Regions from separate parts of the Pseudomonas sp. BN414 genome, predicted to be linked through region 2. Evidence: riboswitches for the same ligand, from Rfam matches in the RefSeq annotation. Region 2 holds a riboswitch; the other holds the start of a gene.
The links. A riboswitch is a leader RNA that binds a small molecule or an ion and turns the genes downstream of it on or off. The one in region 2 is predicted to bind cobalamin.
Positions count from the first base shown of each region.

Region 1: it holds a riboswitch for cobalamin, as region 2 does, so the genes downstream of both, btuB (TonB-dependent vitamin B12 receptor) here and cobW (cobalamin biosynthesis protein CobW) in region 2, are expected to answer to the same signal.

Region 1 covers NZ_SSOL01000025.1:5,873-9,272, forward strand. Annotated here, with positions in the region: gene E8E95_RS02475 (DEAD/DEAH box helicase family protein) at 1-1,237, shown strand, start outside; cobalamin riboswitch at 1,518-1,732, shown strand; gene btuB (TonB-dependent vitamin B12 receptor) at 1,800-3,400, shown strand, end outside.
Region 2 covers NZ_SSOL01000070.1:95,031-98,430, reverse strand. Annotated here, with positions in the region: gene cobN (cobaltochelatase subunit CobN) at 1-293, opposite strand, end outside; gene cobW (cobalamin biosynthesis protein CobW) at 409-1,467, opposite strand; cobalamin riboswitch at 1,559-1,758, opposite strand; cobalamin riboswitch at 1,817-2,034, shown strand; gene E8E95_RS17750 (CbtB-domain containing protein) at 2,137-2,322, shown strand; gene E8E95_RS17745 (CbtA family protein) at 2,334-3,038, shown strand; gene E8E95_RS17740 (cobalamin biosynthesis protein) at 3,115-3,400, shown strand, end outside.

The DNA of each region.
Region 1 (3,400 bases), on a different contig from region 2:
ACCGGAGAACCACAAGCAGGATTTCTACATCTTCGATTTCTGCCAGAACCTGGAGTTCTTCAGCCAGAACCCCGAGCCCACGGAGGGCTCGTTGACCGAACCGCTGGGCCAGCGTTTGTTCAAGACGCGCCTGGAGCTGCTCTCTGCTCTGGATCGTCAGCGTGCCGGGGGCGATGTGCGCGAACCCCATGGCGGTTACTCGGCGGTGTTCAGCAATGAGCAACTGCGTGAGGACACTGCCGCGATGTTGCAGGAGCGGGTAGCGGGCATGTCGCTGGATAACTTCCTGGTGCGCCCGAAGCGCCGTTGGGTGGAGCGCTTCGCCCGGATGGATGCCTGGCAAGCCCTGGATGACGCCAGTCTGCGCGACTTGAGTGAGCACATTTCCGGACTTCCCAGCACACTGCCGGACGAGGATGAGGAGGCCAAGCGCTTCGACCTGTTGTTGTTGCGCCTTCAGTTCTGCGTGCTGAATGCCGAGCCGGGCTTTGCCCGTCTGAGTGAAAAGGTCCGAGAGATTGCCGGAGCGTTGCTGGAGCAGACCAGCATTCCGGCCATCGCCGAGCAGGTGTTATTGATCGAAGCGGTAGCCGGCGAGGAGTGGTGGCAGGACGTCACTGTCTCAATGCTGGAGCAGGCCCGGCGCAAGCTGCGCGCTCTGATCAAGCTGCTGGAGAAGCGCAAGGGGACGGTGGTGTACAGCAACTTCGAGGATGAGCTGGGGGATATCAGCGAGACGGTCATGCCGTCGATGACCACCCCGGCCAGCTTCGAGCGCTTCCGTGAGAAGGCCCGCGCGTTTCTGCGTGCCCATGAGGATCATTTGTCCTTGCGCAAGCTGCGGCGTAATCAGCCGCTGACGGCGATGGACCTGGAGGCCCTGGAGCAGATGCTGGTGGAGAGCGGTGGCGGTGCCGGCGAAATCCACCGCGCCAAGGAGCAGGCCCATGGTCTGGGGCTGTTCGTGCGCTCGCTGGTGGGGCTGGACCGGGAAGCTGCGGTCGAAGCCTTGTCTGGCTTCATCGGCGGCAGGACCCTGAGCGGCAACCAACTGGAGTTTGCCAATCTGGTGATCCAGCACCTGACGGAGTTTGGCGTGATGGAGGCCAGCCGGTTGTACGAGTCCCCCTTTACCGACCTGACTCCCGCCGGGCCGGATGGCCTGTTCAGTTCGGAACAGGTGGATGAGTTGGTGGCCGCGTTGGGGCGGGTCAGGTCGTCGGCGATGGTGGCATAGCGGGTGAATCACGCATTGCCGCTCCACCATCGATGTCATGGGGTAGCGGAGCAAGTGGACGTGAACAGTGACTTCCACCCTACACGCTGCGCGTCCCGCCCTTGCGGGTGATGTCAAGCGCGAATGAAGGGGACAACGTAGCGTGGATCACGCTTTACCGATCCACCACCAGCGCTCGCCGGCAACACCGCTGGTGGAAGTGAAAAGCGACTTCCACCCTAGGAGTTCGATTCGCTGGGAACGCCGCCATCCGATTTGACGCTACCCCGCGCACCCTCTAACCTTCGCCGCTGCCTCAGGTGCCCCTTGGCTTGTGCTAAAGGGGTGAAACAGGGAAGCCGGTACATTCCTTCGAAGAATCCGGCGCTGCCCCCGCAACGGTAGGCGAGTAGAACGCCGCAATCGGCCACTGTGCCCCAGGCATGGGAAGGCGCGGCACGGGAGCTTCGGCTCCACTCGCAAGCCCGGAGACCGGCCTGTCGCAAACAGGGCATCGGAGTCATCCGCATGCAGTTCCCTTTATAGATGTCGCGCGGGTGGCACGACGGAGATCCCTATCTTGATTCGCAAGCCTTTCATCAGGCCGGCGGCGCTTGCGCTGCTCGGCAGTTCCTCTATTTCTCCCTTGCTGGTCGCAGCGCCCCTGACGCTGGACGAGCAGGTGGTCACCGCGACCCGTAGCGAGCGGCCGGTGCGGGCCAGCCTGGCCGCCAGCACGGTCATTGACCGCGAAGAGATCGAACGCAGCCAGGCGCGCTCGGTGCCTGAGCTTCTGCAGAAAGTGCCGGGGGTGACCCTCAGCAACAACGGTGGACCGGGCAAGAACACCACCGTTTTCCTGCGCGGCAGCGAGTCCGACCACGTCCTGGTGTTGATCGATGGCATCAAGGTGGGTTCGGTGAGCGCCGGCATCACGGCCTTCCAGGACCTGCCGGTTGAGCTGATCGAACGCATCGAAGTGGTTCGCGGCCCGCGCTCCAGCCTCTATGGCTCGGAAGCCATCGGCGGCGTCATTCAGATATTCACCCGCAAGGGCGGAAAGGGTGGTGCCAAGCCCTGGTTCTCCGCTGGTTACGGCACCCATGACAGCTATGAAGGCAGCGCCGGCGTTTCAGGTGGTGACGACAAGGGCTGGTACAACCTCGGCGTCAGCAGCCAGGACACCGACGGCATCAATTCACGCCGGCAGGGCAGCGACTACTACGAGCCCGATGCGGACGGCTACCGCAATCTTTCCGGCAGCTTGCGCGCGGGCTATCGCTTCGAGAACGGCCTGGAACTCGATGGCACGTTGATGCGCGCAAAGGCCCACAACGACTACGACGATATCGACCAGTTCGGCTATTTCCACCCCCTCGGCGGGCACAACGCCAATGCCGACAACCGCCAGGAGTTGCTGGGCGGCCGCGCGCGTTTCAGCCCTGCGGAAATCTGGGACGTGACCCTGCAGGCGGGGCGTAGCGAAGACAAGACCACCAGCGAAACCGACGGCGTCTTCGACGCGCGTTTCAATTCCAAGCGCGACAGTGCTTCCTGGCTCAACGACCTGACCCTGGCCGAGGGGCACGTGCTGACCCTGGGCTACGACTGGCAGCGCGACCGGATCAGCAGTTCCACCGCCTTCGACAAGGACTCGCGCCTGAACAAGGGCTGGTTCGCCCAGTACCTGGGCGAGTACGGTCGCCAGGACTGGCAGCTCAGCCTGCGTCGTGACGACAACGAACAATTCGGTACCCACGACACCGGCAATGCCGCCTGGGGCTACGCGCTGACCGACGCGGTGCGCTTCAGCCTGAGCTACGGCACCGCCTTCAAGGCGCCCAGCTTCAACGAGCTTTACTACCCCGGCTACGGCAATCCCGACCTGGACGCGGAAACCTCGGAAAGCTTCGAGGCCGGCCTTGCCGGTCAGCATGATTGGGGTCGCTGGTCCATCAATGCCTATCGCACCCATGTGGACGACCTGATCGCCTACGACTCCAGCCTTGGCCTTTACGGCGGCCCCAACAACATCGGCAAGGCACGCATCGACGGCCTGGAGCTGGTAGTGGGTAGCCAGTGGCTGGGGTGGGACTGGAACGCCAACGCGACCTTCCTCGATCCTGAGAACCGTGAGTCGGGCGTCAATTCGGGCAACGATCTGCCGCGTCGCGCGCGGGAAAT
Region 2 (3,400 bases):
TCGATGCCGTAGCGCCAATAACCCACACCGCCATGCACCGAGATGAGGATGACCTTGGCGTGCTGCAGCACCTCGTCGACGTAGAGGTCCACCGAGGCGTGATTCTGCAGCTGCATGGGGTTGGCCAGGCGCAGGCTCGGGTAGTCCTCGGGCAATTCGCGGGCGGCTTCGGCCAGTAGCGCCAGATGCGAATCGCCGCTGCAGAGGATCACTAGTTCGGCGGGCGTCTGGGCCAGGTGGGCGATGCCGTCGTCGGGGACGAAGCCGCCGGGCTGGGTGCGGAGGAGGTGCATGGCTCTTACCCCCTCTCCCTTTGGGAGAGGGTTGGGGTGAGGGGAAGTCCCAGCGCGCGGAGGTTGCCCTCACCCCCGGCCCCTCTCCCGGAGGGAGAGGGGAGTTGAACGCGTTTCATGCCAGCTCCGTACGCAGTTCGTTGACGATCACCGCCTGGTCCAGCTCCTGACCGATCACCACCAGGCGGGTGCCACGGGGTTCGTCGGTCAGCCATTTACGGTCGAAGTGCTTGTCGAAGCGCTTGCCGACGCCCTGGACCAGCAGGCGCATGGGTTTGCCGGGGATGGCGGCGAAACCTTTGATTCGCAGGACGGCATGGCGCTCCACAAGCTGGCCGAGGGCGGCGATCAGCGCGGCTTCTTCGACTTCCGGAAGGTCGACATGGAAGGAGTCGAACTCGTCGTGGTCGTGGTCGTGGTCTTCATGACCTTCGTGGTCGTGGTGAGTGGGGCGGCTGTCGATGTGCAATTCGGCCTCGGCGTTCAGCCCCAACAGGACATCGAGCGGGATTTTGCCGGAGCTGGCTTCGACGATCTTCACTGCCGGCGGCAGTTCCTCGGCCACTTCGGCGCGTACTGCGGCGAGGGCTTCCGGGCTGAGCAGGTCGGCCTTGTTCAGCACCACCAGGTCGGCGCTGGCGAGCTGGTCTTCGAACAGCTCATGCAGGGGGGATTCGTGGTCGAGGTTCGGGTCCTGCTTGCGCTGCTCGTCTACCTGCTCGGGGTGCGCGGCGAAGGTGCCGGCGGCCACGGCTGGACTGTCGACCACGGTGATCACGGCGTCGACGGTGCAGGCATTGCGGATTTCCGGCCACTGGAAGGCCTGGACCAGCGGCTTGGGCAGCGCCAGGCCGGAGGTTTCGATGAGGATCTGGTCGAGGTCACCACGACGGGCCACCAGCTCACGCATCACCGGGAAGAATTCTTCCTGCACGGTGCAGCAGAGGCAGCCGTTGGCCAACTCGAAGACGCGGCCCACGGCCTCTTCCTCGGTGCATCCGATTGAGCACTGCTTGAGGATTTCGCCGTCGATGCCCAGCTCGCCGAACTCGTTGACGATCACCGCGATACGGCGACCTTCCGCGTTGTCCAGCATGTGGCGCAGGAGGGTGGTCTTACCGGCGCCGAGAAAGCCGGTAACGATGGTGACGGGGAGCTTGGCCAGGGTTTTCATGCGCGCCTCTGCGTGGTCGGTCGGCGGGCATGACGAACGCAGCGGGACTCGCCCCGCGCAACGAATTCGCCACCGGATCACCCCGCCCGGTTGTCTGAAATTTCGTCGAGGCAGGTCTCCTGGCTCACAGCCTGGCGCGGCGCGCCGTCTTTCCGCCTTCCCGCCCCGGGTGGGGCAGTGGCTGTGGATAAGACATCAGCTGTTCACAGTTGCGGGGGCAGCCGTGGCCTTGACCACGTTCCCTCTTAGCTCCGGCGCATCGACCGGAGAACCTCGAAAGGGCGAAGGCTACGCAGCAGGCGGGAGGCGGTCAATCGTGACAGTTGACGCTTGATCGGACTCGTGATGTCCTAGCACGGTTTTTTCAGGTGCCTCGCGTCGCCGTACGCGAGGTGAAACGGGAAGTCGGTGCGTCCTTTTTAGGACTAGTCCGACGCTGCCCCCGCAACGGTAAGCGATCGTAGGGTTAAGTACGCCACTGTGCCGACACGGCATGGGAAGGCATGCCCATCCTGCCCCTGGCAGGCGTCGCGAGCCCGGAGACCGGCCTGATCACGTTTTGGCAACCCGCGGTGGGCGGGCGCAAGCCGGAAATCTGGGTGCGCCTGCGCCCGCTTCCCTCGCGCGCGTTCCTCTGCCGGTATCGTTATCAATGCAGAGGGAACCTCCATGTCCAGCCGCACCCTGTCCCATTCCGCCGCTTCCTCCTCGACCCTGGCCCAGCGCCTCGTATTGGCTATTGGCACTATCCTGGTCGGCCTGTCCCTGGTGTATTTCGCCGGTTTCTCGCATGTCGAAGCCGTGCACAACGCCGCGCACGACACCCGCCACAGTGCCGCTTTCCCCTGCCATTGAGTGATTTCCGGATGATCAAGCGCATCGCCCAGACCGCCGGTTTCGCCGGCCTGATCGCCGCCCTGGTGCTGACCCTGCTGCAGAGCCTTTGGGTAACCCCGCTGATTCTCCAGGCGGAAACCTACGAAAGCGCCGAACCTGCCGCACAGGTGGAGCACGACCATGAGCATGGCGGCGTGGCTGTCGCGCACACCCATGAACACAGTGACGAGGCCTGGGCCCCGGAAGATGGCTGGCAGCGGACCCTGTCCACCGGTGGCAGCAACCTGGTGGTGGCCGTTGGCTTCGCTCTGATCCTCGCCGGGCTGTTCAGCTTGCGCGGCCCGAGCCGTTCCTGGCAGGGCCTGCTCTGGGGCCTGGGCGGTTTCGCCACCTTTGCCCTCGCACCGTCACTCGGCCTGCCACCGGAACTGCCCGGTACCGCAGCCGCCGACCTGGCGCACCGCCAGACCTGGTGGATCGGCACCGCTGCCTCCACTGCCGCGGGTCTCGCCCTGATCGCCTTTGGCCATCACTGGGCGCTGCGTGTGGTCGGCATCGTCGTTCTGGTGATTCCGCATGTAATTGGCGCGCCACAACCCGAAGTGCACTCCAGCCTGGCGCCGGAAGCGCTGGGGCACGAGTTCATCGTGGCTTCGCTGATCACCAATGCCGCGTTCTGGATGGTGCTCGGCTGGGCCGCAGCCTGGCTGTACCAGCGTCACTCCCAAGCATGACTGCCTGTAGGAGCGAGCTTGCTCGCGAAGGAACTCCCGGTTCGCGAGCAAGCTCGCTCCTACGATGATGCGTCCCATGAAACTGGTTGCCGGACTGGGTTGCCGACGTGGCTGCGCGGCGGATGAGTTGCGGGCCCTGTTGCTGCAATGCCTTGCCGAGGCCGACGTCTCGCTTGATGAGCTGGTTGCCCTGGCCAGCAACGAGGCGAAGACCGTGGAGCCGGGGCTGATCGCCCTGGCCGAGCAACTGAAATTGCCGCTGCACGGCGTTCCGTTGGATATTCTCGCCGCCTTTGAGTCTCGCCTGAGCCAGCCATCCGAGCAGGTTCGCGAGGCCGTCGGCAGCGCAGGAGTGGCCGAGG